2 linked regions of the Pseudobacteriovorax antillogorgiicola genome follow. The protein of the gene in region 2 interacts with the protein of the main gene of each other region in a pairwise test. Links are inferred from orthologs where the notes say so. Each region holds a gene or a part of one and is shown on either strand. Other genes may lie near its edges. The genes, in order: B9N89_RS10935 and mrdA.

Evidence for each region.
Region 1: the proteins of mrdA (region 2) and B9N89_RS10935 interact in binary tests that used the Escherichia coli proteins (3 or more experiments, as listed by UniProt). The link is inferred for Pseudobacteriovorax antillogorgiicola from one-to-one orthologs.

What each region holds. Positions count from the first base shown.
Region 1 is NZ_FWZT01000007.1:83,185-99,064, forward strand. The notes cover bases 540-3,498. They hold B9N89_RS10935 (transglycosylase domain-containing protein), read right to left. Parts: upstream 3,087-3,498; coding sequence 993-3,086; downstream 540-992. Other genes in these bases: B9N89_RS10930 (type 1 periplasmic-binding domain-containing protein), read right to left, coding at 540-986; B9N89_RS10940 (GGDEF domain-containing response regulator), read left to right, coding at 3,315-3,498. Outside these bases: more of B9N89_RS10930, read right to left, coding at 1-539; more of B9N89_RS10940, read left to right, coding at 3,499-4,370; pyk (pyruvate kinase), read right to left, coding at 4,260-5,732; B9N89_RS10950 (serine/threonine-protein kinase), read left to right, coding at 5,944-11,361; B9N89_RS10955 (twin-arginine translocase TatA/TatE family subunit), read left to right, coding at 11,568-11,762; B9N89_RS10960 (ArsA family ATPase), read left to right, coding at 12,018-12,950; B9N89_RS10965 (ArsA family ATPase), read left to right, coding at 12,947-14,068; B9N89_RS10970 (MlaE family ABC transporter permease), read left to right, coding at 14,182-14,988; B9N89_RS10975 (ABC transporter ATP-binding protein), read left to right, coding at 14,992-15,741; B9N89_RS10980 (MlaD family protein), read left to right, coding at 15,866-15,880. UniProt on the Escherichia coli protein: Cell wall formation. Synthesis of cross-linked peptidoglycan from the lipid intermediates.
Region 2 is NZ_FWZT01000010.1:1,493-17,412, reverse strand. Bases 6,458-9,456 are described here. They hold mrdA (penicillin-binding protein 2), read right to left. Parts: upstream 8,913-9,456; coding sequence 7,002-8,912; downstream 6,458-7,001. Other genes in these bases: B9N89_RS14105 (hypothetical protein), read right to left, coding at 8,909-9,456; rodA (rod shape-determining protein RodA), read right to left, coding at 6,458-7,015. Outside these bases: B9N89_RS14145 (hypothetical protein), read right to left, coding at 1-1,245; B9N89_RS14140 (motility protein A), read left to right, coding at 1,397-2,167; B9N89_RS14135 (OmpA/MotB family protein), read left to right, coding at 2,179-2,976; B9N89_RS14130 (hypothetical protein), read left to right, coding at 2,984-3,268; B9N89_RS14125 (carbonic anhydrase), read right to left, coding at 3,283-4,794; B9N89_RS14120 (phosphoribosylaminoimidazolesuccinocarboxamide synthase), read right to left, coding at 4,883-5,866; more of rodA, read right to left, coding at 5,882-6,457; more of B9N89_RS14105, read right to left, coding at 9,457-9,493; rod shape-determining protein MreC, read right to left, coding at 9,480-10,280; B9N89_RS14095 (rod shape-determining protein), read right to left, coding at 10,516-11,550; B9N89_RS14090 (peptidylprolyl isomerase), read left to right, coding at 11,964-13,550; B9N89_RS14085 (NAD(+)/NADH kinase), read left to right, coding at 13,729-14,601; B9N89_RS14080 (hypothetical protein), read right to left, coding at 14,650-15,828; B9N89_RS14075 (hypothetical protein), read right to left, coding at 15,825-15,920. UniProt on the Escherichia coli protein: Catalyzes cross-linking of the peptidoglycan cell wall. Responsible for the determination of the rod shape of the cell. Is probably required for lateral peptidoglycan synthesis and maintenance of the correct diameter during lateral and centripetal growth.

The sequences.
Region 1 (15,880 bases), on a different replicon or contig from region 2:
TCTAACTTTTTCTTCTCTATAAGTTCTGCAAGTTCTTCATGTCTCTCCGGATCATCTATTTTGAAGAGTTCACGAATTCCTAGGGCAAGGGAACTATAGTCCTTAGGGTTGTAATGAGCTATCTTGACGATATTTTTCTTATCACGATTGAGGCGATCCTGAAGGTGAAACACAAATTCCTTCTGACGATGCTCCGGGTGAAAGATAGCCACCTTCTGAAAGGCTCGATTATGGATATATGTGGCTAAGGATATGGCCATCTGCTGTTGGTCAGGCGAAATATAGAAGGCAAAGGGGCTCAGTTTCTGTCGAAAAGCGGGGCTATGCAAAATCAAAGTTGGTATCTGGAGCTTTTCACTCCAAAGATTGAGCATCTTTGCCTCGTACTTTGTGACTCCTCCAATGAGAATGGATACCCGATCAACAAAAACGAGTTTGGCCAGCTGCTGGTGAAAAGCCTTGGCATGGCTTCGAGAGTCGCCCAGCACACCATACCTCTCAAATAATTTAACGTCCTTATAATAGGTTTTGATGGCCTCCGCAAAATGAACCCCAAGGTCGCGGTCTTTGCCTTGAAGTGGGGCAAGGACTCCTATTTTCCCAGTATGATGACTCAGGGTGCCGTGGACGGCTCGTTGTACCGAGCGTTTGCGGCAGTCTGAAGCCTGACGATCTTTGAGTTTTAGAAAAGCTGTTTTTGCCTTTGGTTGCCAACCCTTTGGCAAAAATTTGTAGAGTTTTTGATAGTAGCTGATAGATTCACTAAATTGATGCTGGCATCGACGTAGTTTGTTCTGACTAATCTGGCCTTTGGTGCCGGGCATGGCTAGATCGACCACAGGGTCATCCACAAAGCTGCTGTTGCTGCCAAGGGAGCTAGCTTGCCAGCCTAAAGATGTAGCTAATATGTAGACTTTCCACAGCCGAGCATCTAAGCAGAGCCTGAAAATTAGTTGAAGAAAGGAAAAGTGGCCAAAGAGCTTCATGGAATTCTACCTATCAAATAAGCTTCGATACGAGCCCGAGCGGCTGATAACTTTAAGGTTCGAGTTTTGAGCTTCAGGTTCCTGCCCCTCAAGAAAGTGCATCGTGATCCCCGACTCATCGCGGTAACCGAACTTCGGGTGAACCTTGGCCTCGATAACTCCTTCGGGCACGATAAACGATGGCAACTGTTCCTCATCTCGATCCACCATCACCTTTTGTATGAATGAACTCCAGATTGGCAACGCTAAAGTCGTTGCAGAAATCGTATGTTCGAAGCCTTGGTGTTTTTCGACACCAGCCCAAACGATTGCCACCAGCTCTGGAGTAAAGCCACAGAACCAATTGTCCTTGGATTGGTCTGATGTGCCTGTCTTCCCAACTGCATAGGCAGCATGACGCCTAAAGTTATAGGCCGTTCCGTATTTAAAGACAGATCGGAGGCCTTCTACCATGAGGTAAGAAACGGGTACACTCAAGGCACGGTCAAGGCGCGTTGCCGGTGGTGGGGACTCATAGAGAACCTTACCATTGCGATCTGTAATTTTAGTGATGGCAATGGTCTCGACCCTTTGCCCTTGATTGGCAATGGTGCCGTAGACTTGAGACATGTCTAACATGGTGACTTCGGAGCCACCGAGAATAGTGCCGATCTCTTTCTTAAGAGGGGTCTTAATACCCATCCGTTTGCCATGATCTAATATCTTATCGAGACCGATCTTTTGAGCAATCTCTACTGTAGGGGTGTTGATTGATTTATAGAAGGCGCGAAGTAGGGTCGTTTCGGTTAAAAAGCTTTGGGTTGAGTAGTTTTTGGGGCGATAGTCTTTGACAGCAATCGGCGATACATAGAGCATGTCCGACCACTTAAACCCCTCTTCGAGAGCCAAAGAATAGACTACCGGCTTAATACTTGATCCTGGTGAGCGCTTCGCGTGGACGGTTCGATTAAATTGTGTCTTTCTATAATCGCGACCCCCAACCATAGCCAATATATGGCCAGTCTTGGGATCGGTAACTAGTAATGCTGCTTCGATGGAAGGTGGTTTTTGATCAAGATCACCAAGCAAATACGCGCGGGACTCTTCTAAGAATCGCTTACTGCCCGTGATTGTATCCCGAGCCTTTTTTTGGAGGTCTCGATCCAGTGTGGTGTGAATTCGAAGGCCTTTGTTTTTTACGTTCTGACCCAATAGCCTCGCCGTTTCCTCACGAACATAGTCGATGAAGTAGGGGGCTACCTGAGTATTGATAGGGTTGTATGAAGTGTAGCTGAGCTTGCGTTTTAAAAGCTCCTTCGCTTGAGGAACGGTGAGGTAGCCCGAGCGAGCCATGGCTATGATGACTTTTCGCTGTCTCGCCTTGGCTTTCTTAGGGCTTCGATGTGGGTTGTAGGCGCTGGGTGATTGGAAAAGACCTGCGATCAATGCTAGCTCATGAGCTTCAAGTTCTTGCAAAGGCCGACCAAAGTATCGCTTGGCAGCGGCACCCACACCATATGAACCATGACCTAGGAAGAGTGCGTTGAGATAGATTTCTAGAATTCTGTCCTTGCTAAGCTTTTGCTCCAGGAGCATAGAAAGGGCAATTTCCTTGATCTTTCGGGCAAACGTCTTTTCTCGGGTTAGCAAGAAGTTGCGAACCAGTTGTTGCGTGATTGTTGATGCCCCTTGGCTGATCGATTTGGTGCGAATGATGCTGACCATAGCCCGAAACATAGCTTTGACATCGATTCCCTGGTGCTTATAAAAATTTCGATCCTCGATAGCTAAGACGGCTTCTATGAGCGGTTCTGGAATATCCTCTAGCTTGGTATAAACATAGTAGGCACTAAAAAATTCACCTATCTTTCGATCATCTTTATCGAAGACAACAGAGTTGTCCATGGGCTTATATTCAGTGATCGCGGTAAGGTCTTTTTCGCTAAGATCGAATACACCTAGATTCGAGAGCCAGATTCCAATGCCTGCACACGCTACACTCAAAAAGCCAAAGGTTAGGAGAACGCTAATTTTGAACGCAAACCATCCCGGGCGCCAACTATGGTTGCGAACCATGCGCTCAATCTTGGTATCCGATAGATCCTGTAGTTTCTTACTCATGAGTCACAATTTGAAAGTTAGTATTTCGAACTCTCTGTGATAAATTCGACATTTCCACGTGAATTCAGTAGTTTCTTTGAATTTATCAATCATTCCAGTCTGTAAAAAAAGCCTGTAGTTTTGCAATTAAGTTTTAACTTTGTCTACCGATGGCCCCTTTGAAGTGTATGCTTCAGAAAGGGATGTCTGCCTCGGGGTACGGACTTGCTAAAGCTAGATAAAAAATCGATGCGAATGCTCATCGTCGAGAAGGCGGAAGAGGTCTTTAGCCTAAAGAACTACTTTACCTCTCCATCCCATCATACACCAGATTCCACCCTGGGTATAACTTACGAGTTTAGGTCTGCTGCAAATTTGGAAGAAGCTCTGAACATTTATAACGGTTTCTATCCAGATATAATCCTCGTCAAGCTCGGTTCAAAACTAGATGAATTAATATCCTTTTGCACAGAAATTCGAGAGCTTGATGGAACGAGGCACACAGGTATTGTGCTGCTACAAGGTGCAAGCACAGTTGATCCAAATTTGGCGGTTCGGTGTTTAGAGTCTGGAGCTGATGAATACATCGATCGGAAGGCAAGCCCGCGAGAGGTATGCGCTAGAGTTCATGCAGTATTTCGGTTTAAGATTGCTAATGATGAGCTGCGCTCTGCCAATCATAGACTTCTTATCCAATCTCTGACCGACGAACTAACAGGCCTTCACAATATGAGGTCTTTCGGTAAAGAATACGACAAGATTTTCGAGCGAGCTTTGTCGCAAGGCTCAGGTTTTAGCATCATGATGCTCGATTTAGATAAGTTCAAGATGGTAAACGATACCAATAACCACCTTGTGGGAAGCTACGTAATCGGAGAAGTTGGGAAAATGATTGCAGAGAGTTGCAGTCATTATCCAGGAGTGATTCCCGCTCGATATGGTGGCGATGAATACATTATTGTGATGCCTTCCGACAATCCCCAAGCGACCATGGAACTGGCAGAAAACATCCGGGAGAAAGTAGAAGAGGCGCCCTTTGTCTATGATGGCTGTGTCGTTAACATGACGGCGAGTATCGGTTTCGCCTGGATCCCTTCAGGCTACAAGGGGGACACTGAGACCCCGATCAAGGCTGCGGATATGATGCTCTATCGAAGCAAGGAGCAAGGGCGCAACCAGGTTCGGGGTATGATGCTACGGAATGCGGTTGATTTTGATCATATTGGTCGGCTTCATCTTGTTAATGGGGATACCAGCCGTGATCACAACCACGTCGCCAGACTCAGCAACATTAAGTTCTTTTAATACCCGAGGCAGCTCTTGCAGAAGAGAGTCGGTGTTGTAGAACGACGGATTGGGAATCCCTTGAATCCCCCAAACCATCTCTAAACGCTGTGAAACGTCCTTTCGAGGGCTGATTGCAATGATCGGTGTTTTCGGTCGCCACTTGGAAATAGAGCGTGCGATAGAGCCTGTAAGTGTCAGACATACGATGGCTTTGGCATTTAGAGCATCAGCAGCTTCGCAAGCTGAAAGAGCGATGGATTCATTAACTTCCCAATCCTTGCGTGATGGTCTTTCTTGAAGGCTAAATCGTGATGGCCTCTTGAAAGTCCAAGCCTCGACCTCTTTAATGATGTCAGACATCCGCTTTACTGCCTGAACAGGGTAACGGCCACTGGCGACTTCTCCAGATAACATAAGGCAGTCAGCACCGTCGAGAACACCGTTGGCCACATCAGCAACTTCTGCAAGGCTGGCGCGGGGGTTTTTGATCATGGACTCTAACATTTGAGTGGCTATGATTACCGGCTTGCCGTGCTTTGTAGCAGCTCGAATGATGGTCCTTTGCAGGTTCGGAACACGCTCGACATTGGCTTCTACACCAAGATCGCCGCGAGCCACCATCAGCCCATCAGCTTCCTGGGCTATTTCATCGATGGTATCGATCGCTGGCAGCTTTTCGATTTTCGCAACTACGGGAACATCCGAACCGAGGGCTCGGATCATGGACTTGATCTGGCGGATGTCAGCCGGGTCTTGAACGAAGGAGAGAGCTACATAGTCAACATTATTTGCAATGCCAAACAAGAGGTCTTTGCTGTCCTTATCTGTCATAGCCGGAAGCGAGAGTTTGGAATCAGGAAAGTTAACCCCTTTTCGGTTCTTGAGCGTACCGCCTTCTTGGACTGTGACATGCACTGTATCATGTTTAACATCAGTCACTTCTAAGATCAGAAGACCATCATCCATCATGACCCGTTGACCTTTAGAGACGTCATGAGTCAAGCCCCGGTAGTCAATGGGTATCACCTTCGCTTCTTTTTGTTCGACACCATAGCGCAGGGAGTAAGTCTCTCCTTTGACAATCTGCATCTGATCGCCCATGAGCTTGCCAACACGGATCTTGGGGCCTTGAAGGTCTTGGAGAATCGCAACTGGCTTGCCTGTTTCTTGGGCGATCTGGCGGATAGAATGGATATTCTTCAAATGTGTAGCGTGATCACCGTGGGAAAAATTTAGCCGGGCAATATTGAGCCCAGCTTCTACCAGCTTCTTTTGAGTTTCATAGTCAGATGATGAGGGACCTAGGGTGCCAATGATCTTGGTATGGCGAACGAGGTTGGGTTCGTAGGTGCCTTCGGAAGTACTGGTAGTATTTGACATATGATATCCTTGCATACAATTCTCATTCCAGAGCAGACGCTCCGCATCTGTTTTATCAGCAACACCATTTAAGTAAAGAGATATTAGCTCGGTGAAGCTCAAGTTGCTACCAATCCCACCGATCAATACATCAGGACGATAAAATTACACACAATCGAATTTTGGTCGCATGGTAAAATATGCAGATTAGTCGCGTATTTCAGGGGTCTTAGTGGCAAGGAATAGCAAGCTTATTGGAGCTATCATAGCCGACCGCTACTGTATCACCAATGAAATTGGTGCCGGTGGTATGGGGCGGGTGTACTCTGCTATTCCCTTTGATGATCCTTCGCAAAATGTGGCAATCAAAGTTATCGTTCGGGATCGCAAGCTAAACTACGAAGACTTACTCCGATTTCAAAAGGAAGCCGCTTTGATGAGCCGGCTCCACCATCCCAATATTATTTCCTTCCATGAGTTGGGTCTTATCGAACCCGGCGCGTCCAAAGCCCTATCTGGGGGCTACTACATCGTTATGGAAATCGCTCAAGGGCAGGACCTAAAGAAAACTTTGCAACAAGGAAGGCAGGACCTAGAGTTCTTTTTCCAAGTGGGTTTGCAGGTTAGCTCTGCACTGGAGTACACCCATAGCAAAAACATCATTCACCGGGATATAAAGCCCCAGAATATCATCGTCGGAGGCTCGTTAAAGGAAGACGATCAAAACAGTGATCTGATGGTCAAAGTACTGGATTTTGGTGTTGCAAAGCTCGCTGAAATCAACCAGTTTGAAGGGGCCCGCGATATTGCAGGCACCCCAATGTACATGGCTCCTGAGACTTCAGAATATCTGGATGCCCCTGTGGACCACCGTTCTGATCTGTACGCCTTGGGCTGTGTCGTGTATGAGATCCTTGCTGGTCGACCGCCGTTTGCTGCGGGTTCGAAGGATAAACTGGCCCGCGAACATGCATATACGAAGCCAGAGCCAATCTCGACGCTCCGTCCTGAGGTTCCTGACTACATCAACGATATCGTCCTCAAGCTTCTTGCCAAACATCCCAACGACCGCTACCAAACGGCCTTCGGTCTCCACGTTGACTTACAGAAAGCCCGGCGCTGTTTCCACCAAGGCCTTGCATTCTTCGATGTTTCCACCGCCCTAGCGCGATATGATGGTCTAAGAATCATGACTGGTAGCCTTGATTTGATTGGTCGAGAGAAAGAGTTCCAACTGCTAGTGGATAACTATACCGCGATTTCTAAAGGCCGTGGGCGCAGCCGCTTGTCGGTTGTCCATGGCGAAGCCGGTAGTGGTAAGAGTCGCCTGCTCAATGAGATGCGCTCTTACCTCGCAAAACATAAGATTCGCTATGTGTCTACATCGTTCTCTCGCCATGAAAATAACCTACCATTCAATGCCCTTGCCAATGGTTTGAACGAATATTTGATTAAGGTTTTGAAGAGTCAGCAGCTGGAAGCCGAAGAGATCAGAAGCAAGGTTAAGGCGTTGTTGGGCAATACCGCGGATTTGGTTGCTAAGGTTGTACCTGGATTGAAGCCCTATATCTACGACCACATTGAGGACGTGGAGTTGGGCGCCCACGATGAGCTAGATCGAGACTTCGACTTCCCTGCTTTTGCCAAAGCGTTTTCAGATTTCACTCGCTGTCTCACTTCTGACAATCAACCCATCGTATTTATATTCGATGATATGCATTGGGCAGATCAAAAAAGCATTGAGCTTGTGGATCGTTTCTTTAGTCACAATAACTCACAACGATTTTATTTAATTGTCAGCTATAGTGAAGGCGCTTCCCACGACCAGGAGCATTTTCACCGCTTTGTTCAAAAGTTTGAAAAGCTACGCCGTCGCTACAGCGAGGTGCATGTGGGAGCTTTGGAGCCTGAAGCCGTAGGGGAGCTGACACGAATCATGCTCAACACTGAGCAGCAATTGGAGTCCGACCTTGTCGGGTATCTGACGGGAAAAACCAAAGGTAATCCACTCTATCTCGTTGAGCTGGTTCGCTCATTGGTAGCGAAAGATTTTATTAGTCTTGACGAAACCTCAGGGGTATGGAGCTATGACACCAAGGCTATCAAAAATACCAAGGTTCTTCTCGATTCTATCGATCTGACTTTGAATCGTGTCCTAGAGTACGACTCCGTTGATCAGTCGGTTCTAGAAGTCGCGTCGGTCGTGGGAACATCATTCCACTTTGAAATGCTTATGACGGATGCCTCCCTGCAAGCCATTACGGTGATGAGAGCTTTGCAGAGAGCGATGTCCGACTACCTTATTGTTCGAAGCAATGATATTGACGATCTGAAACACCTTGGCAAATCATTTGCTTTCTCCCACCATCGCATCCGCGAGTCCATTAAAGACGCGATTCCACTAGAGCGTCGGCAGGAGCTACATAAGCAGATCGCCCTGAAACTGCAAAGCTTGCTACCTGAACCCTTAACGCAAACGGTGTTTACCCTTGCTCACCACTTTAATCAGGCTCTAGGTGAAAATCCGGGAGCGAAAGCGGAAGCTCAGCAAGATATTGTCATGCTGGCTTTCAAGTACAATGTGATGGCCGGCGAGAAGGCTTATGAGATCCGCGCCTTAGTTTCAGCTGAGCGTTATTTCCGAAATGCCTACAAGTTGTTCCATCTTCTGGACAGCAATAAGACAGCCAATATGAAAAAACATGTACTCAATAAGTTGGGTGACGTCCTTGGGACTGAGAAGCAGTACTCCCAAGCGATAAAATTCTATGGCGAACTACTCCACTTCAATCCAACACGGAGCGAATTCTCCGCTGTAACCTATAAGATGATCTATTTCGGGATGCTGAATGGGGTCGTTTCAGAGTCTCTAACGCAACTCGACTTCGTTTTAAAGCGACTCAAAATGCCCCTCGCAAGGCCTCACTGGAGCCAGATCATACGCCTCTATTTGCAAGCACTTATAGTTGCAGTTTTCGGAGAAAAAAGCTCGATTCTTCGAAAGTTGAATATCTTAGCGAAGTCGCTAAACAAGCGCCGCGACCTCGCCAAAGAAGGGTTTCATCCTGTAAAGCTTTATCATCTTGGTCAGGCGATCGCCCTAACCCAAAATCGAAAGTTGGCCTTGGCCTATCACTGGCGGGCCCTTCGACTATGTCTTCGCGGCAAGGCGAGTCCGGACGCAGTCCTGCGGACATTCGGCGATTTAGGTATTATTCTAGGCTACTTTGGCTTCAAGAAAGCTGCCTACTATGTGGTGGATGAAGCGATCGCCCTTTCAAAGAAGGAAGGTCTGGAGAGAACGTATGGTTATCTCCTCTCTATGAGAACTTTGACACTCGACCATTTTCAAGGCAAGTTTGAAGACTACGAAGCTAATATCACCGAAGCTATGCGCCATGTCAGCTACGAGAACAGTCAGCAACTGATAGTACAAGGCATTCTTTTTAGAATGTACCAGCACATGACCAAGGGCCGCCATGAAGAGGTTGCCCATCTGGTGAAGCAGCTGCCCCTCCACCTTAGGACGAGGCACTGGTTGAGCCCCCGAGGGGTGTGTATCTATTTATTCAGTTTGCTTTTGAAGGATGCCCGGGAACAGATTGTCTTGCATAAAGGTTACCTAAAACGCCGGGAAGAGGTCGGTGCGCGCCGTCAGGGCTTATTCCTATTTATGGCGGAAACGATCATTTTCTTCTCAATGGGTGAGATCGAAAAAGCTTACACCTCATATCTGAAGTCGCTCAAGACCTATACCAGTTTCACTCATGGGTTTATGTTTCCTTATGAAGAAGACTTTACCATGATTTTCTTATTGTTTTTTCCGAGCATTTTCACCCATGAGTATCAAAACTTTGATTGGGATATGAGGGAGCTGAAGGACGAATTTCGCTACATTGATCGACGGGCATCGCAGCGGGAGTTCCAAAGCCGACCAGCACCCTGCTTGGTGCAAGCGCGGCTAGAAGAGCTGCTCGTGGGCAAGGCAACAAAAGTAAAATACGATCGCGCCCTTAAAGCATCGCGGGTATCTCAGGATGTGCTCGTTGAGCTCATCACTCAGTACTGGTTCGGGCGGCACTTGCTTAAAGACCAGCAGATGAGCCGAAAAGAGTATATCTATAAGATGCATATGAATGCTCGAAACTTAGGTCTATCCATGCTTGAGAATATGGCAGCATCGGTTCTAGAAGAGTATAAATTCCCTGTGCCAGGGTCTGAAAGAGTTTCCAATAGTGAAGATGACCGTGTTCAAAATCAGCTGTCGCGGCTTGGCAAGGAAGCCATCGCGTTGACCCATGGTGCTCTATCCAAAGATTTGCCGTCGGTGGATGCCCTTAATAAGTCTCTACGAGCCTTACGCAGGAATTATTCATTTAAGTTTGTTCATTTGATCTTAGAACCTCACTTGCAGCAGGAGAATCCCTCACCGTTCTCAAGCGATAAGCGTAGCACTCGCGTCAATCGGCTGATTACTGATTATGCGGGCTCCTACATGGCGGTAAGGTCGACGCTTTTTATTCCTGAAGGCGATGCTCCTTGGAATCGAGATGATCATGAGTTGTCTGCAAGTACCGTGTTTCAGGGACGGGATGGGGGATCGTCGATCAGCCTTGGCAATGTAGAAGCTCCGTCGGAAGATATGGAAGATACGATGGTCTTGGAAGGTACCGTTGATATTGCGGGCGGCAGCAACCAAGAAGACAAGGCTAAGAGTCGCGATGGCAAGTCTCCTAGCTTGAACACTCTGGTACCTGTTAAATATGCCAATCAAAACTTGGGTATCGTCTTGCTCGAAAAAACGGAATTGGATCGAGGGGACTCGACCCAGAGCCGTCAAGATCTTGACTATTTTGGGGCCTACCTTGGGCTTTGGCTACGCTACGATACCATCATGGGAAAATCAGAGTTTAACCCTAACTACTATTACCGATCTGGCCATAGCTACATAGAAAATTGTCCATGGCTCGACATGTGGCCAGAGGGCAGCTTAAGGGGCAGCCGGGAGTCGACCTGGTACTTGGGTTTAGCCTTGTCGACAAAGGAGTATCTCCTCGTCTACTGCCGTTTGAATGGCATCGAAGAGATCCGAGAAGATATCAGCCAGAGGGTTTGGTATCACTTGCTGGCGATGCGGAGCTTATTTGTTGCTAAAGACAAAAAGGTCGTTTCGTGGGAAGACCTCCATGAAGAGATAGCCAAAGTACTCTATTCAACCGATCGGGTGCGGCGGCTGGAAGCCATTTCCATTGCCTTCAGTATTATGAACCGCGACACCCACGACATTATTAGCGGTCATTTTGGGCCGTCGAGGCCTCTAGTGTTAGGGCGTGTCAATGAAGTCGTGCCTCAGGACCGCGTGGTCCTCAATATGATGAATGGTAGGAGTCTTCGATTTTGGAGGGTCGAAACTACCCTTGAAATGGGAGCCATCTACATTTTGACTCATGATTCGAGCAAGCTTGACGAAATCCAGATGCAGGCTTTGGAAAAGGTAAACTTTTTTGGCAGTTCTTTAGAAAAAAAGAGACAAACCTTTTTACTATATTTAAAACAGGTACTTGTCGCAGGGCACGTTCCGCGATACTTTGTTGCTGCCACAAGGCACAGTGGACAAACAAATTTAGAGCAATTAGACAAGGCTGAGTAGGGGTCTATACCCGCTGGCCGAATGAAACTAAAATGTACTAAGAGGCTGTCTGAAAAGCCTACTATCAAGGCTTAATGAAGATGAAAAAACCTAAGATCATTTATCAAACTTAGGCTTTTTATCGAGACATATCGCAGGGGTTGGACTTTTCAGACAGCCTCTGAAGCATTGAACATAGTTTTGTTTCTTGATTAAGGAGTATTTAAATGGGTTTACCTGGCGCGACAGAAATGCTGATTATTGCAGGTGTGATTGTACTTCTGTTCGGAGCTTCCAAGTTGCCCAAACTTGGTGGTGCTGTAGGCGAAAGTATTAAGAACTTCAAAAAGGGAATCAAAGAAGATACTCCGAAGCTATCTGAGGACAATAAAGAAGACAAAGACGACGAGGCTAAAAGCTAATTTCACTCCCTAACGTCGTCGTCTCGGCTCGTCGTCCCGGAAGCCTGTTCAGCTGAATCAAGCTCCGTGACGCCCCTTTCCAGCCAATGAGTCGTGGTTGTAGTGACATTCGTCCTCTATCGCCTTAAATTATTGCGAGAAATGCCTGGGTTAACATCCTAGAGAGCTTGACAAAGTAGGCCAGCTCGTGAGTAGCATTGGGTGTAGTTTTGTTTTGGGAGCGGTTTAGCCGCGACTCTGATTGCGGAGGTTGAGTTGACCCTGCTGAATAGTCTGCTTGAAAAGAAGTTAGTTCTTGTTACCGGTAAGGGAGGAATAGGCAAATCGCTCACGGCTGCGTCTATCGCTCAGTACGCCGCGTCTCAAGGCAAAAAAGTTTGTCTGGTCGAGTCCAATGCCCAAGAGCAGCTTGCGCCTTTATTTGGTCAAGAGCGAGTCGGGCATAAACTGCAAGAGCTTAGTCCGAACTTGTTTGCCATAAATCTGAATCCACAAGACAATTTCCGTGACTTTGTAGTTCTGCACCTTGGCTTTGCTAAGCTTTTTGAAAAAGTTTTTACCAAGCCCCTTGTGAAGAGCTTCATTAACATGCTGCCTGGCATCTCGGAGCTGACGCTTCTGGGGCGACTCTACTACTTTAGTCAACTGGATGACAAACATAACTTTGACATGGTTGTCCTTGATGGCTTTGCATCGGGGCACTTCATGAGTTTACTCAAGACTCCAGATGCAGTTTTAGATTCAGGAATGGTAGGGCCGGTGATCAAAGAAACGAAAATGGTCAAAGACTTCATTTTCGATGAACGTTACGTTTCAGTTGTATTAGTGACGATGCCCGAAAATTTGATCGTTAGCGAAGCGATAGACTTTTCAGAGCGCTTTAAGACTGAGATTCCTGTGCCCCACAGCCATGTGATCGTCAATCGTTGCTTGCTGCTTGATGAGTCGGAAGAGCAAGCGCTAAAATCTGCTAGCTCTATGGAGCTTGCTGTTCGGTATATGAAAGCCCGCTTAGAATCTGAATCTTCGAGCCTGCAACGTCTGAAGCAGGGGTTGCATAATATCTACCAGGGGCTGCAAAAAGAGCCACAGCTTCTTTTGCTTCCTGATTTGGGCGCTGTTGATGAGCCACTCTCTGGGCAATTTGCAAGGTCTTGGTTCGATCAAGCTGAAGGGGTTTCGTTTTGAATATAAGTGACATTTCAGGGCCAGTGCTGGATCTGGTAAAAAATAATCGAGTCATTGTCACCTTGGGGTCTGGAGGCGTCGGCAAGACGACAACCTCGGTTGCCCTGGCCGTTTTAGGAGCGATGCTTGGTAAGAAGGTCGGGCTTTTGAGTATCGATCCTGCTAAACGCCTTGCCGATGCTATGGGAATTAAACTTGGCAGTAGCTTAAGCAAGGTGGAGTTTGCTGCTGATAGCGGGGTCACGGGCAGCGTCTATGGCGCTATGCTGGATCAAAAGGCTGTCTTCGATGAGATGGTTGAAAAGTGGGCACCATCACAAAAAGTTAAAGATAAGATCTACGCAAACAGTATCTATAAAGAAGTATCTGCAAACTTGGGCGGACCCTTGGAGTATATGGCTCTTGCCAAGTTACAAAGTATGTCTGAGGATAAGAGCTTTGATTTGATTGTGCTGGATACTCCACCGGACACCCATGCGTTGGATTTTTTACAGCGGCCGGATGCCCTTTCAGGCTTTACCGATGGGGGTGTCATGACTTGGCTCATCAAGCCTTTCTACATGGCACAAAAATTGGGGGCGGGCAAGCTCTTGAAAGCGAGTGGTCGCTTGATGTCTGGAATTTCGAATGTCACTGGGGTGAAGATGCTGCAGTTGCTATCGGAATTTCTAGTTCTTATGGAAGATGTCATCAAAGGCTTTGCCGTTGCAGGCAATCAAGTTTCCGAGCTATTGAAAAGCAGCGATACAAGTTTTATCTTAGTTGCTGCACCAAACAACGCTGCTGTGCGCTCTGCAGAATGTCTGCTCGATGAGCTAGGTCGCAACCAATTTCCGTTGGGTGGCTTATTCGTCAATCGCTGCTTAGCAAGTGATCTGGAACAAAGCCTGGCTCACTTTGAACACGATCCAAAGGCTGGAAATACCCCTGGGGTAAACTTACTGCTAAAGAAAAGGGATCACGGCAAGGATCTGCTTGCGAAGCTAAAGAGCCATATGGAACGAACCTTCGGTGATCGGACCCCCATGATTAAAGTTGAAGAGCATAAACAGTTTATTCACTCTCTTGAATCTCTCTTAAGTTTTTCTCATGCTGTCGCGGGTGCTGCAAAGATCTAGAATCCACGGGAAGCGCTTGTCTGAAAAGCCTGAGCGTTCCTAAAGACCTAGGCAGTCCCCGTGATGCGGTGTATGATGGCGAATGAATTTGGCCTGGCGTGAAAGGAGCTTTCTTGAGTCAGACACAAGCAGAGCAAAATATTGTCGAACAGGGTATCTCATCATTTGGCCAAAAAATTCTCTCAGGCCTTGCATCTATTGGCGAAGTTACTATTTTTATTAAAGAATCTGTGGTGCAAGTGGTTCGCCCGCCGTTTCGATTTCGCCTTGTGCTCCAACAGATGGAGTTCATAGGTAATCAATCTCTCACAATTGTTCTGATATGCGGGTTTTTCATCGGCGCTGCGGTGAGTCTTCAGGTGGGAACGATCTTTGTCATTTTTGGTGCAGAAGGCATGTTAGGTGCAGCCAACGGCAAAGCTCTGTCGCGGGAGTTAAGCCCCTTGATCACTGGCTTCTTGCTAGCGGGTCGTGCGGGGGCGTCCATGACAGCAGAAATCGCATCAATGAAGGTCAATGAGCAGATCGACGCCATGGAGTCGATGGCTGTGGACCCAATCAATTATCTTGTGGCACCTCGGCTGATAGCGAGTGTCATCATGTTGCCCCTGCTGGTTTCCATCTTCAACCTCGTAGGGCAGATGGCATCAGTGGTGATTGGGATTTTTGTTTTCAATATCGATCAAGGGGCCTTTTTCGAAAAGATGGTGAATATCGTCAGCCCTAGTGATATTTGGAGTGGGCTTCAAAAGGCTATTATTTTCGGTGGCATTATCGCATTGTTCGCTTGCCGCTTTGGTTTAACGGCTAAGGGTGGAGCTAAAGGTGTGGGGCAGGCAACAACGAATTCAGTTGTTACAATCTTACTTGTCCTTCTGCTTGTAGACTTCATCACAACCTATATACAGATAGTGCTTTAGAGTATGATTAGGTTTGAACACGTAACAAAGCAATTTGGTTCCTTTAAAGTTCTTGATGATCTTGATGTCGAGATTCCTAAAGGCAAGATCACTGTCATCATTGGCAAGTCCGGTGAAGGAAAGTCGGTGACGATCAAGCACATCATGGGTCTTCTAAAGCCCACCAAAGGCCGGGTTTTTGTGGATGGCGAGGATATTACTGACTTTGAGATCGAGGACCTGAAGAGGATTCGTCGCAAGATTGGAATGTTATTTCAGCACGCAGCGTTGTTCGATAGTCTTTCTGTCTTTGAAAACGTGGCATTTCCAGTTTTAGAGCATGAAAACGTTCCATTTGATGAACTCAAAGATCGGGTCGGAGAGGTCTTGGACATGGTCGGCCTCCCTGGAATCGAAAAAAAATTTCCTGGTGAACTGTCTACCGGAGAAAAAAAGAGGGTTGGCCTCGCCAGGGCATTAATTCACAAGCCTAAAATCATTCTTTATGACGAGCCGACGACGGGAATGGACCCCTTGGTTTCAGAGATGATTGACGAGCTGATTGTCGCTGTGAATCAAAATAACCCAGAACTGACATCGGTGGTGATTTCTCACGACTTGAAAGCTGCCTTGGATATTTCAGAAAATGTTGTCATGCTTTATAAAGGTAAGGTTCAGTTGGCTGCTAGCCCCGAAGAATTTCGCAATACAAGTGATCCTGTGATCCGTCAGTTCTTTTCGGGCAAGGTCGATGGTCCCATGGAGTTTATGTGACAATAGGCCATTATTTATCAAAATCTAAAACCCAAACTTCCTTCCAAACCATTATCAACGTTAAGCTTTTTGAGCGTTGGGTCGATGAAAGAGTCACGGAAGGGACAAAGGAGCCGCCACTGTAATGGGTGATCGTTCG
Region 2 (15,920 bases):
TAATGGTGACTCAATTCCTAAGATCCCATAGTTGCTTATTTCATAGGGAACAGCTAGCTCGACTGATTCTGGGTGAATCTTTACCAAACGAGCGGATAAATTGATTTCAGCAAAGGATAGAGCATGATCTTTTCGAATGTAGAATGTTGTGGCAGTTTCAGAGTCGTGATTTAGTTTCTCTAACTTGCGGTGCACGATCGCCGAGAAATTTTGGGTAAAGCGAGTCATATAGATGAATTCCTGTTGCCTTTGCTCTTCCCAGTAACTGTAGTAGGTTTGATCGATATTTCGTCCTACGATATAGATTGGAGCATCGTCCCGAATATGCTTCATCATAGTGTTGAAAAGCTCTTTGTTGGCTCCTTTGGTCAACTTTTCCTCGATGAATACGATATCTGGATTCAAAAATCGAGGTTCTTCAGCCATGCTGTTTTTATGGAGCGCGACGTTTATATCAATTTGAGGTGACTTGAGTCGGGAAATCAGCTGATTGCGAATGTCGTAAGTACTGATCGCAACATAAGCTTTATGAGGTACTTTGGTTTTTTGATAAAATAGACCCTCAAGAAGGTCTTTTCGTTTCGTCTTGAGGGCCTCAGGCAAACTCCAATGGCAAATGTAGGCGTCAGAGAAACGATAGCGTAGGTTGGTGCGCTGGTGTTCTACCACCGTAAGGGTTAGCCACTTGGTGCCTAAGTACTCCGCTAGACCGCCCATGAGTTTAAACTTTGAGCCGGGGTCAATTTTCATGCGAGTTTCTAAACGTATATGGTCTGCACCGATCCAAACCATGCGAGCAGGGATATTCACAGCACAAATATTTCTGAGAGTCATCTGAGGAACTGGTTGAGCAAAGGTCGCACCCGTACCGGAACTGGCAAAATCAAATCGTTGGAGCCAAGCTTTATCTTGCAAATCTAAAGGGAGAATATCACGAAAGCCAAGTTGGACTGCTTTGTGGACGAGATCGTTGTCTGATCGTGATAAGGAAACAATAAATCGGGTACCTGCTAGCTCTGGTTGGTCGAGTATATGCTGAAAGCCAGAATATAGGTCGTTGTCATTGAACTCATCCCCAATGATCACGACGCTCGTCCGCCTATGATTGTATTGCTCGAACAGGGAGTCGAAGTCATGAAGGATAATGGGAACAATATGATTATTTTTTAGAAGCTTGATCTTTGCTTCATGTTGTTCGTTCATATGCCTGGCTTCGATGAGCCAGTAGATTCTTTTTGCCTTCATGACGACCCTTCAGCGGTTCTGTCAATTCGATCGGAAAATCATCGCGAGGCTTGATAGGCATCTTAGGCAGTAATTACCTGCTAGGCTTCCGGCGAGACAGATATAATAGAACCTGGGATGCGTGTTTATACACTTTGGATGAGGTTATCCAATGGATCTATCGAGCCTCTTGGGGCCCATTGTCGCACTCGGCATGATTATCGCTGGCATGGTTGCTAAGCATGCGACTGACCTCATTCCACAAATTGCAATCAACCCACCATCTGTGTTTATTGTAATTGGTGGCACCTTTGGGGCGTTATTGGTCGCTTATCCCTTACCCGACTTTATCAATGCCTTCAAAGCTATCGGCACCTGGCTCAAAAATCCTGAAGCGGACCGGGATGCTATTTTAGAGCAAATCCTTGACCTAGCTCAGGTGGCTCGAAAAGAGTCCATTCTAGCCCTGGAGAAAAAGCGCGATGGTATTACGTTTGATCCTTTAAAAAACGCGGTGAAGATGGCGGTGGATGGTACGGACCCTCATGTTTTGACTGAGACCCTAGAAACCCAAGCTCACTTTGCCATGGAAGAGGGTGAAGTTTTTGTCAAGTTCTGGGAAGATTTTGGTGCCTTGGCTCCAACGGTTGGTATTTTGGGTGCTGTTATTGGTTTGATGAAGGTTATGAATGTTCTCGATCAACCAGAGCTTATCGGGCCTGGTATATCTGTGGCATTCGTTGCGACTCTATACGGAGTAGGATTCGCCAATATTTGGGGCATTCCCGTTGGCAAGAAGCTTAAACGAAAGCTAATTCTCCAAAACTATGCCTATGAAATGGTGATTATCGGCATTGAGGGTATTCTTTCGGGCTTAAATCCAAAAGTGATAGAAGAAAAACTAAGAATCTTCACGTCGAAGGCTGGTGGTGAAGATGGCTAGCCGAGGTTTGAGTGGCTAAGAAGCAAAAGTGCCCTGAATTTGAAAACCATGAACGTTGGTTAGTATCATTTGCTGATATGATGACCCTGCTGTTTGCGGTTTTTGTGGTACTTTATGCATTGAAAGAAGAGGGTGCCAAGGACAGCCAGGTAGAGCAAGCAGCGGCATCGATTCAGGAAGCATTTAATGAAGTCATGGAAGAAATTCCTGAAAATCGTCGGGTTGGGCCTACGGACACAGGATTCGGTATTTTTGAGAATATGAAAGGGGATCGGGAAGAGCCCCACGAAGACAATAAATTTCCCGGTAGCTCAGACTATTCCCAAATTATTGGCCGTGAAATGAAAAAGGTCTCTGAATTGATCGATTTGAGGCTTTATGGGAATCAACGATTTAGAGAGCTTCAAGCAAAAGGCCAAGCAAGAATCATTTCGATTCATCGTGATCGTGATGGCTTTCGAGTCCGTCTTTTAGCATCTCATTTCTTTAACCCAGGCTCCTACAAAATCAAGAATAAGAAAGTGTTGGACGAGCTAGAGGAAGTGGCACGCGTGATGCAGGAACTCAATCGACCCATCACCATTGAAGGCCATACAGACAACGTTCCCTTTAACGGAGAGGGATCGAACTGGGATCTGTCTGCTCTTCGGGCATCCAACGTTTTAAAATTCTTCATTCGCAAAACCACCTTTGACCCGACTAAACTATCTGCAGCAGGCTATGCAGATACCCGCCCTGTGGCTAGCAACGCCACTGCGGAAAGCCGAGGCTTGAACCGACGCATTGAAATCAAGGTACATTATGAGTAGATGGTGCTTGTTAATTTTTGCATTGATCTTAGTCGGTTGTGATTGGTACCACAAAGACAAGTGTGAGTGGTATTTGGTCCCGGAGCCCGACGATGCAAGTAAGGTTGAGCCTGGTTGGGTCGCTCTTTGTGCACGAAATTACGTTATCAACAAGCAGCGTTGCCTTCTGAAAGCAAAACTACCGTTTGCTAAAGCTGTTTACGGTAAGCCTTTTAGATATAATACCCTGGAAGTCAAGCCTGGAACCTACCCTAAAGAAGTCTTAAGCATAAAAACCTGCAACGATGACTGAGCAGGTCATCGCACCTAGCTGCGATGGTAGAGCAGCTGTGGGGGCCTTGCATTGTTTCGATACTTTGCTCTGAAGGAGCGAATCTGTTCCTTCGACATTTCGATCGGGTTGTTAAGCACATTCCAATTGACCCCCTCGGTACAGGGAGGATGGGTGAGTGAGCCAAAGTAGTGAAATGACTTTAAGCTTTTTGGCAGAAAGTTGATTACATCAATCTTTTCATCCGTAGGGGCGATTGGCTGATGGCGTGACTTGGGCAGGTATTGAAACACCTTGTCCAGTTCGCTATTGTGCTTGCCCTCAGTGACTAGCACCCCGATAAAGGCTTTCTTACCCTGTTTATTCTCATGTCTGAGTTGAATCTCCATAGGGAATGAGCGTCGCTCGTATTGATGCTCAGAGGGGCTATGAAAGCTGATTGCCTTTAGTTCATAAGGTCTTTTGGCGATATAGGTTTGAATTCCGTGTTTAACTTGCACCTTGATCCCATGGCCATCATCGACAATTTCGTAGTCCATCGGTCGGTTAAAGATTCGAATATGATCGTATAGATCCCACGCGCTAGGGATATTCACGGGACTCTGCTCTTTCCCACGATTGCATACCCTATAATCAGAGCTAAGTCTGGCCCATTGATGGGGGCCACGGTTCCCACGATAATCCCATCGGGCTGCCTTTTTAGAAGGCCTAGGAGAAGGATTAAGTTTCTTTGGTTTAGTAGGTAGCTTTTCCACATGACGATCGTTAGCCATCTTCGGTATCGGTCTCTCAGATATCTGTTCATGGTTGCGATTTTGAAGTGCCTGATCGTGCTGGGAGTGTTCATTGGCGACAGGCAGAAACTTCTCTGGTTCAGGCGAGTCATGGCTCATTGAGCTGTCTATCGTATCTGTTAGGTGCTTCGGCTCACTCGCAGCGGGATCATTATCGCTGGCATGGTCATCACTGGCATGAATGGTGTCGTCCATATCATCTGCTCGAATCGTGCCCTCTTCAAATTCTTGGATCGGTGGTTTTTTTGCGGCAAGCTCCATTGGTTTGAAATCTGTGTCAGGCATCTGGATCTTGATAACTGTGGTGACAATCAAGGCCAGGCTTACTAAGACAGCTAAGCCGTTACTAGGGTTTTTGCCTGAGTCTTGTGCCCAGGCAAGCATGAGCAAAACTCCAATTCCGCCAACTGACGCCAACGGTATCAAACCGATCCAAAAGTGAGATATGGGAATAAAAGATGAGACAGCCTGAGCAATCATGTAGGCCCAAATAGAAAACACAAATATATAAGATACGAAAGATTTAAGGCCACTTGCGATGCGCTTCCAAAAGAAGCAAAGGAATAGTCCTTGGATCAGCAAGCAGGCCATCGTAAAGAGGCCGAGACGATTGGGATTGGCAAGAAGAGCGTCACGAATTCCAAATGCTGTGAATAGGGGCAACGCCACAATGAGAGCTGTGACGATGCTTGAGGGCGTTCCTTGATGTTGCGTCGTGGCGACCCGTCTGGGGCTTTTTTTCTTCTGAACCATGGTCATACCTCCTGTACGGGAGGACCATCGGTAAGCGCTGGCAGATATTGATGAAAAAGTTGCTTCCTGGGAAGCAACTTCTTTAGTTTTAGATAGTTATATGGTCGGGGCTGAGGCTGATCTGCAGCTGCTCACCTTTGAGAGTCTCGGCGACTCTAAGGTAGACCTGAGCAAGAGATACCAAGACATCAGCAGGAACTTCCGGAACAGAGCCTTCCCCGCTAAATCCCTTACTTATCAGAAAGCGTCGGACATTTTCCTTATCGAGCATTTCAGGGGCCTCTCCAGCTTTAACCCGAGCTTCGTAACTAGCTTTGACCCAAAGGCGACTTGAGTCTGGGGTATGGATTTCATCGATCACTATAATCTTGCCGTTTTTATCCCGGCCGAACTCATACTTGGTGTCGACCAGAATCCAGCCTTTTTCCCCATAAACCTCCTGACCTCGGGCGAACAGTTTGAAGGCAAGCTCTGATATTTGCTGCCACTCATCAGCAGTGCAAACCCCTTGTGCTACCAGCTCTTCTGGTGAGGCATCTTCATCATGTTCGAAGGCTGCGGCCTTGGTCGTAGGAGTTATGATTGGCTCAGGGAGTTGTTGGTAGTCTTGCAAGCCATCAGGAAGTGTACACCCACAAAACTCACGGATACCTTTTTGATAGGCACGCTGCATACTACCTGCCATATAGCCGCGTACAATCACCTCTGCTTTGACTGGCTCGCAAGCTTTTACCTTTAACACTCGCTCATTGATGACAGCTTCCAAATGAGTTGGGGCGATGTCCGCTACGTTTTGAAGCCAGAAGCGGGAAATTTCAGAAAGGATGGCACCCTTAAAAGGCACCATGCCGATGTACTTGTCGAAGGCAGTCAGGCGATCGGTATGAAAGATGTAAAGAGTCTCATCCTTCTTTAGTAATTCTCTAACCTTACCCTGGTATGCTTCGAAGCCCTCAGCCACATACTGCGCCTTTTGAGAATCGCTCATTCCATAGTAAGCAAATTGGCGTATTGCCTCAGGGCCGTTTGAACTCGATGAGATCTCGTTCAAAGCCTGGTTTAGAGCCTTCATCTTTACCTCCGGGGATTAGGTTTTCGACAGTCCGTATCTTGTGCGGTTAATCGATACCAGAAGTCCCAGAGCAACGCAAACGGTTAGAAGGAGGGAGCTACCATAGGAGAAAAATGGTAAAGGCAAGCCCACAACGGGGAATACGCCGAGTACCATTGCGACATTGATCACAAATTCCCAGAAGATGAATGAGGCAACACCAACGGCGAGCATTCCGGAAAATGTGTCTTTGGTGTTTTTTGCAATGTCCAAGGCGGTGAACGTGAGAAAGCCAAACAGGGCGAAAACCACTGCTCCACCCCAAAAACCATGCTCTTCGGCGAAGACCGAGAAGGCAAAGTCGGTGTGGCGTTCGGGGAGGAATTTTAGGTGGGCTTGGGTGCCTTGCATGAAGCCCTTGCCAAACAGGTTGCCGCTACCAACTGCAATCAAGGATTGAATGGAGTTATAACCTGTGTTTTGTGGATCAAGGTTAGGATTCAGGAGGTTTAAGATCCTAAGTTTCTGGTAGGGTCGCAAAAGCAGATGCCAGCCTAAAAGGGCAACCAATGGTGACGAGATCAGAACGATGGCAATACTGCGAAGGTCGATCCGAACAAATGCCATTTGTGATACGGCAATTAGAAGGCAGATACCGGCAGTCCCGAAGTCAGGCTGTAAGAATATCATCGCAAAGATCAAGCCGACAATGGCTAGAATCGGGCTAAGGTCTCTGATGCGATAGGGTAGATCGCTCTTATGGGTTGCAAAGAATCGAGCCACCACAATTGCTGTGCCCAGTTTGGCAAATTCTGATGGCTGAAAGCCAATCGGCCCCAAGGAAATCCAACGCTGGGCACCTCCTGCAATCCGCCCGAGAGCAAGGACTACTAGAAGCATGAGGCAAATTGTACCTACAATCCAGTAGGCATAGGAATTCACTTTTTTAATAGGAACCAGCCAGCCACAGATAAAAAATGCTCCTACCGTAACTGCCATATTGCGAAGCTGGGCCCAGAAGTAATGATTGCCACCACTGGCGCTGTATAAGTTGATCAAACCAATAGACAACAAAGCTAAGAAAACCAGCACCAGGAAGCTCACTTGATGACCGGATGATTTTTTGAGGCTATCCTCTCCCAAACGGAATACTTTGCTATTGCTTGGCATGGTCGGCCTCATTTTGTTTTTTTAGGGCGATTTTTCGAGCTTTGCGGATGTCTTTTAACTCCCAGTAGCGCTGGATGATCTTACCAGCGATGGGGGCAGCAGCGCGGCCACCACCACCAATCTTGTCATTTTGAGATACAACAGCGACAGCGATTTCAGCGTTCTCAACAGGGGAAAATGCAGTGAAAATTGCGTGTTCCTTCCACTTGCGACTCACGTCATCCTGGTTCCGGTTCTTCTTAAGTCCGACCACCTGAGCCGACCCGGTTTTACCCGCAACCGTCTGCCCGGGGACAGCAGCTTTTTTCCCAGTCCCTTTGGGATCGGTAACCACATAGCCCAAGATTTTTCGCATGGTGGCAAAGGTTTTGGGACTGACGATATCCACGGTTTTAATTTTTTCGGGGCGCTTTTCAAGCACGGTTTCACCGATGTGATTCGTCACACTACGTACCAGAAACGGTCGCCAAACATCTCCCGAGTTAGCAAGGGCCGCATAGAGGTTTGCCATCTGCATCGGTGTCATGAGGTTGTAGCCTTGGCCAATGGAGATGTTTGGAGTGTCGCCCTTTGTCCAGGGAAAACGATGAACTAACTGCTTCCAAGCGGAGGTGGGGATAAGCCCAGGGCGCTCCGTATTGAGGTTGACGCCGAGTCGTTCACCTAGGCCAAAAGCTTTAGCATAACGAGCAATCTGGTCGACCCCGAGTTCCACACCAACATGATAAAAGAAGACATCGCAGGAATTGACCAAGGCCTTGCGAAGGTTAACGAGGCCATGACCACCCCGGTTGTGGCAATGGAAAGTGCGATCCCCTAAGGTAAAGAATCCTGGGCAGTGATAGGTCGTACTTGTGTTGATGACCTTCTCTTCCAGAGCGGCAGCGGCAACCACAGGCTTGTAGATACTCCCTGGAGGGAATTCGCCTCCTGTTGTTTTATCGAGGAATGGCTTAAAGGGGTTGCTTGTGAGCCTCCGCCAGTCTTCTTGAGACAGCCCTGTTTGCATCATCTCGGGGTCAAACCCTGGCTCGCTCACTTGGGCTAAGATTTCACCCGTTCGCGGATCGAGAACCACCACGGCTCCGAACTTACCATTAAATGCCTCTTTCACTGATTTTTGAAGCTCTTTGTCGATTGTAAGGATCAAATCAGACCCAGGGGTCGCCGATACTTTAGGAAATTGCCACTCTTGATCGGAGTTTTGGGTCTGGCGACCATAGGCATCCACCTGTATGAGGCGATAACCGCGTTTACCCCGAAGATAGGACTCCCATTCGGATTCTAAACCTTGCTTGCCGACAAGGTCTCCTGGTAGGTAGGGGTTATCGCCCAGCTTATCATTGAGGCTTTCCAAAGTTTCTTGATCGATCTCTCGCAGATAGCCCACCATGTGAGGAGGAATCTCTGGAGTATAGTCCCGCCTGGGGGCGACGCGGACCTCGATCCCGGGTAGGAATACTTTGTTAGCTTCAATCGTGGAGACCTCGTGTTGAGACAGGTTGCGTTTGAGGCTGATCGGCAAGAACTTAGGTCGACCACGACCCGATCGCAGGCGTTTTTCAAAGCTACTAACGGGCACGTGCAAAAGACGAGATAAGACCTTAAACGTAGTGTCCTTATCCTGAACATACTGAGGAATATAGACCAGATCATAGAATGGCCGGTTGCCGATCAGAACTTCCCCATGACGATCGTAAATAATGCCACGACGGGCCGGGATCTCGATACGTCGCACTCGATTGCGCTCAGAAACGCTCTGATAATAGTCGCCTTTATAGATCTGCAAAAACCAGAGCCTGAACAAAAGCGAGCCAGCAATCGTAACAACAATAAGACTCGCCCATATAAAGCGGTTTTCAACAAGGATGCTTTCTTGATTAAAAATACGTTTCATTGCGGTACCGGCTCTTCAGCATCAAACCTTAGCCACTCTTGGCAGATAAACATTCCAAAAGCAACAGCAGTGACAATTTTAACAATCTGCTGGATTGTGAAAACCAAGGTCATGCTCTCCATACCTCGGCTCATAAATACAACAAAAACTTCGAATAGATGGACCCACACAGCAGCCAGCAGATAGGTGACAAACCAAGGAATACGATGGCGCCAAGAAAGGGCTAGGCGCACTTGTATGATGAGGTTCACCGTGATCCAATAGATGACTAAATACATTCCCGCGGGCACCGTAGAGCGCATCTCCAGTATCAGAGCAGCGATAAAAGCTAGGGCCGTTGCAGGGAGGGCGTTTTGGCGGATAGCGGTGATCACGATCCATGGTGTCATCAGATCTATGGTGATCCCCAGCACCGACAGCGCGGGTACTATGGTATTTTGGATAAAGCCAATCGCTACGAGATAAAAGACGTCGCGATAGAAGTAACCCGAATTGGGTCGTGGCCGCAATTCTTGGAGAAAGCGTTTGAATTGCACTATAGTTGGGTTGGGGCGCAACCCTTCGACATTAGCCTTCTCCATTGCCAGTTTGCCTCTTAAACCAATCCTTACCAGCACTCTCGATAATTTTCTGGATTTCTGGATCGTGAGTTTCAAGCACGATAACCTCCTCCACTCGCTCGAAATCAACCCAAGGCTCGACCTTGATCGACTGCGAGATATGATCGGATTCGTAGCTAATTTTTACCACTCGGCCAACAGGTAGGCCTTTGGGAAAGCCGCCGACAATTCCTGATGTAATCACCGTGTCGCCGATCCGAATCTCAGCTCGCCTGTTGAGCGTCAGTATAGCATGGCTGCCATAGCCTTGGAGGACCCCTCGAACCCGGGTCCTTTGGAGTAGGATATCGATATTAAAGTTAGAGTCCGATAAAAGGTGAACGTCGGAGAATTTCTGGCCCGTGCGAATGATGCGTCCGACTACCCCATCAGCGGTCACAATAGGCATGCCTACCCGTGCACCATCCCACTCCCCTTTGTTGATCCTTAAGGATCGAAATGCAGAGTCTTTGGAGCTGCCGATAACCTCGGCAACTAGGTGTCGCTGATCGTAGTGCTGAACGAAACCCAATAGCTTTCGGAGCCTGGATATTTCTTGAACCTTTTCATCGTAATCTAGAATCTTGGTTTTAAGGCCGTTGATTTCACTACGAAGATCAGTGTTTTCCTTAGCAGTTTCACTAAGGGCAATATAGTGTCGCCAGGTGGATGATACAAAGCCTGTTGTGGTGTTCCAGGCGTATTCAAATGGGTAGGCGACCTCTTGGAGAAGCATTCCAAGGCTGCTTGTCGTGCTCCAAGGCTGCATGCTTGATGCGAAAAAAACGAAAGGCGAAAGGAGTGATGAAATCAAAACCAATCGCCAAAATATACGGGTGCGAGGAGTTATCATGTTCCGACCAATCTAGAGCCAAGCGAAATTGATATATTTGTTAGAGACGGATTCCCATCGTACAGACAGTGCTTCCTTTCGAAGGAGCACTGATCCGCAGCCAGCGGCTTGTGCCTCATCCAAACATCGATCCGATTAGTTGACTCGGGCACTAGGTTAACGTCACATCGCTGAGGATATCGATCTGGTCGAGAGCTTTACCGCTACCGAGAACAACCGCTGTCAAAGGGTCTTCTGCGATCATGATGGGGAGCCCTGTTTCTTCGCGAAGGAGGATATCAAGGTTCTTGATCAACGCTCCTCCACCTGCGAGGACGATACCTTTGTCTACGATGTCAGCAGCAAGTTCAGGAGGTGTTTTCTCTAGAGCGATGCGCACTGTCTCGACAATTGTGTTCACAGGTTCTGCAATAGCTTCTCTGATTTCTTCGGAGGCTACTTCGATCGTCTTGGGTATACCAGCCACCAAATCGCGACCTTTCACGTGCATGGTCTGGATCTCTTCATCAGGATAGGCCGTGCCGATGGCGATTTTGATTTGCTCGGCGGTTCTTTCGCCGATCAGAAGATTATATTTTCGCTTCAAATAGTTGACGATGGCTTCATCCATCTTATCGCCGCCAACTCTAACGGACTTGGAATAGACAATACCAGCCAATGAGATGACAGCGACTTCCGTCGTGCCTCCACCGATGTCGACGATCATATTGCCACTGGGTTCCGAAATCGGAAGGCCAGCACCAATTGCCGCAGCCATAGGTTCTTCGATCAGATGAACTTCACGAGCACCGGCAGACTCAGCAGATTCTTTGACAGCGCGCTTCTCGACTTCGGTGATGCCGTAAGGGACACAGATTATGATTCGTGGCTTCACCATAGTGCGACGATTATGGGCTCGCTCGATAAAATATCGAAGCATCGCTTCAGTGATTTCGAAGTCGGCAATCACACCGTCCTTCATGGGGCGAACAGCTACGATCGAACCAGGGGTCCGGCCTAACATGTCCTTTGCTTCCTTACCAACTGCCAATATTTTCTTTCCGCCGCGGACGTCTCGTTGAACAGCTACCACAGACGGCTCGTTTGTCACAATTCCTTTGCCCTTGACATAAACAAGAGTGTTGGCTGTTCCAAGGTCTATAGCGAGATCGTTCGAAAACATACCAGCCAACCAGTCGAATATCATTCTGTGTCTCCTGTCGTAATTGCACTAGCCAGTGTTTATATTAAACCACGAACCCTTGTCGCGTCCAAACAAAGAGTTGTATTTTTTTCCTCTTAAGACAAGGAAAATGGATTCCTTCCGCATAGGCCATTCCCCCGTTCCTAACGAGAGACAAGACTAGGAAAACCTAGTTGACATACCTATCGTAATAAGTGAGCCTAAGGGCTTATATTATAGTGGGAATTTGTGCTACACATAAATGCTTTGCAAATCGGCTTCCAATGAGAAGCTCCTTGCGGAGACGGTTCTTGGGTGATTATCATCACGAACTGCTAGGCTTTACCCTGTCAATCAAGTTAGTTTGTGACCTGGGACAAGACTGGAACCATCGTAAAACATTAATGTATTGAGCAAAGGTATAGAAAGGAACTGGAATGTTTAGCTGGAAGGGTAAGGATATAAGCGACCTAGATTCGGGGAAACTAAAACGCAATATTCCTGCATACGTCATCCTTGCTTTGGCAGTGGGCGCTATGACGTTCTTTGGAGTTTGCGAGCCTAGTGGCAACCGTTTGATCGGACCCTCGGGAGTGGCTGCAAGCGTAGACGGGATGGATGTTTCAGCCCTGGAGTTCCGCCGTGCTCATATCAATCGCACACAACAGGCGCAGCAGCAATTTAAAGATAACTTTGACCCAGTCAAATTGGGTATTTCACAGGCAGTCGTGAATGGCTTGGTTGACCAGCTTGTGTACTACAAAGAAGCGGTTCGCAATGGCCTTTATGCATCAGATGACGAAGTTGCCAATGTGATTATTGAGGGGCAGTACTTCCAGAACGAGCAAGGCAAGTTCGATCCAGAGCTTTTCCAACGCTACCTTCGTTCCCAACGACACACCGAAGCTAGTTTCACAGAAGAGATTCGCCGCAGCTTGGTGAACAGTAAACTACGATCTTTTGTAACTGATACCTATCGGGTTTCTCGGGAAGCTGCGAAGCTTGATAAGCTTCTCACCGATACCAAGATCAACGTCGAGTTTGTCCAGGTCAATCCTAGCAATGTTAACGTCAACGTCAGTGACGAAGATATTGATGCTTTTCTAGCTGATGGTGGCGAAGAAAAAGTTCGAAAATACTTCGACCAGAATCCTAGAGAGTTTAATAAAGAAGCTCAAGTGAAAGCACGCCACGTACTGATTGCTTTCCAAGGTGCAAGCCGGGCGACTGGAGATGCAGCCAAGCGTTCGAAAGAAGATGCGAAAGCCTTGGCAGAAAAAGTTCTTAAGGAAGCAAAATCTGGCGACTTCGTAGCCGTGGTCAAGAAGTATACAGACGAAGCCAGTGGTAAAACCAAAGGTGGCGATCTAGGTTACTTCAAGAAAGGTGACATGGTGCCGGAATTCTCGGAAGCTGCCTTTGCTATGAATAAGGGCGAGATCAGCAATATTGTGGAAAGTAAGTTTGGTTTTCACATCATCAAAGTGGAAGATACGAAGCCAGCAGTGAATACGAGCTTCGACGATGCAAAACGAAGTATTGCCAGCAAGCTTGTCAGCAAGGATAAGCGCCCTGAACTAGCGAAGGCTCAAGCGGAGAAGGCTCTCGAAGCTGCTAAGTCGGGTAATGAGGCTGTATTCAAAGAGCTTGGCCTTGAATGGAAAACAACCGGTGAGTTCGCATTGAATGCTCGCTTTCTGCCAGGTGGCCTCGGTTCAGATCCTAAGCTTAAGGAAGCCGCTTTGAGCCTAGAGAAGGCTGGTGATGTTGCTGATTCAGTTGTTGAGGCTAGTGGCTCCCATTACATCCTGCGTCTCAAGTCCCGTGAAGGGGCTGAAGTTGAGAAAATGAGCAGCGACGAGCTTGAGCAGTTGGCTGATAGCAGTCGTTTTCTCGAAGCCTTCTGGATGTACAACAAGTTGACGCAAGATGTGAAGAAAACCTACGAGGATGCGAATCGTATCTATCGTAACGAAGAGTATATGCAGTACGATGCGATCTTAAGATCACAATCGGGCTCTTAGTCGACCAAGAAGCCGCGATCAGCCCTCTTATTAGTGGCTGACGCGGTTCCCTGCGGTATACTATAGCCAAAAACGGGATTGAAAAATGCATCTGTATCATTGGCAAGAGTCTGCTACCACTGGTAGGCTCTAAGATTCAGCTGAATTTTTCAGGTCCGTTGGAAAAATGAGGTGAACTGTGACGGTACTAGTCATTCGCAAGCCCACCAACCTTGAGCAGCATGGTGATGTGGTCCAGAGCCAAGCTGAGAGTGGTGGTTTGGGCAATGCTCAGATCAAGATTTTGCGTGAGTCTCATGACGAGCACTATGAGTGCCTGGACCGAGTTCGGCAAAAACTGCAGGAACTTGCGATTCCCATGATGGAGATCCAACGAGGCGATATGCGTCCCGATGGAAACTTTAGGGCAATCATCAGTGTGGGAGGCGATGGGACGCTCTTGTCCGCGAGTCATGCTGTAGAAACAGATACCCCGGTGATTGGTATTCGGTCATCCAAGTCAAGCGTTGGCTACTTGTGTGCCGGTGGCCTGGAAGAGGTGGATAGCATTCTAGATGCCTTCCATCAGGGGACTTTGACTTTTCAATCACGTCATAGAATCTATGCCCGAGTCTTCAAAGCTGAAGATCGCTCCGAGATCACCACTTTCCCTGTACTTAATGACTTCCTTTATACGAATTCAAACCCAGCTTCAACAACTCGCTACAAACTTACGTTTAAGGATAAAATCGAGATCCAAAAGTCCAGTGGTCTTTGGGTCGCAACGGCTACTGGAAGCACCGCGGCTATCAGTGCTGCTGGGGGAGAAACTCTAGATCCTATAGATGATCGCTTGCAATTTGTTGTGCGCGAGCTTTACCTCTTCGACAATCAGAAAAACGAAGTTGCCAAAGGCTACTTTGATGGAGAGGGGGATCTTGAAATCGAAAACCACTGTGCGAGCGGTATTCTGGCCCTTGACGGAGAGCGAGGTGTCATTCGCTTGAAGTATGGTGACCGTTTGCAGTTTGAACGTGGGCCTGTCATTCGTATAGCGGTTGCTCCGAAGTAGAGGCCACGACTCACCAAGGACTTGATGTTTAGTTCTGGTCGAAGTGAATTATTGGATCGAGACTTCTTGAAGATCAAGTAGTGTAGAACTAGCAATAATTTTCAGCCAGCGTACGGTCGCGGGGCTAGTCAATGACAAACTCATATATCGTGTCGCACTAGTAGTGGCGATAAGTTCACTAAAGTCAGCGGATTCGTTGCCGCTGCTTGCACCTTGGATAGCAATCGTCTGAGACGAGCTGCTGCTGAACATCAGGTTATGCAAGTTGATACTTTCAATGGTTGTTTCAGAGCCAAGATCAATTGTCAGTGTATTTGTGTCAAATGCTTCGAAGTACCAAGGGTCGTCGAACTCGCCGTTGCTTAGTGATGTAATAGTGAAGTCGATACTTGGTGAGCTGGCATAGGCATTCGCGGCCAAGTTCGGTGTAGGTGTGGCGATTGTAAATTCTTGGCTAGGCGTGAGGCAGGACTTCTTCAGCTGTGATTCGTTATCTCCATCAATTTGATAGAATGCTTCGATGGCAAAGCGCACCGAATAGTCGGCAAAGATTGACTTTGGTAGTGAGATAGTAGTCTCCGTACCCTCGACGCTTGACACCCAAATCGGAGAATTGTCATCGGGATTCGCGAACTTGATTTGGTAGGATTCCACTGTAAAGCTTGGAGCGAGCCAGCTGATGTCGATAGTGCTAGCGCCTTCGCTTAGGGTTAGAGGCTCCAGTTTACAAAGGATCAGTTCATCTAAGGCGCTGACTTGCTCCTTGATAACAAATGTAAAACGACCGTAGGGGTCACTAGACTCATCGCCATCGTTGATCAGTGTAATATTGATGGCTCCAGAGGAATCCCGAACAAAGCTACCAGCTGTGACTTCGAAGTTGAACTGACCGACATCGTTGGTTCGAATCTCGTCGAGAAAATAGCCAGGGCTCGTTTTATCGCGGTCGTTATCACCCCAGCTGTAAAATGGGAACGGCCAGAAGGCGACTCTTTGAAAGAATTTTAGTAGGAAGTCGGCAACGCTAGTATACAATGGATCGTAATAGCCGTAGGTGTTCAAGTTTTGAAGGTGGATATAGGTTCTGGCAGCAGGGCTGCCATCATCGTTGAGATAGGTTCCAGAAATCTCGACAATATCTGAGGGATCAAATTGTGGTGATTCAGATTCACTGGTGCTTTCACATGAGCCTATCAAACATATGCAGAAAAGAGTGAGCCATCTCATTGATTCAAAATCTCTCGCTTGTTGAAGGTAAGAATTGCTCTCGGTTTGAAATTTGAATTCGATGTGTAGGTCGTTAGTACTTGCTGGTTGTT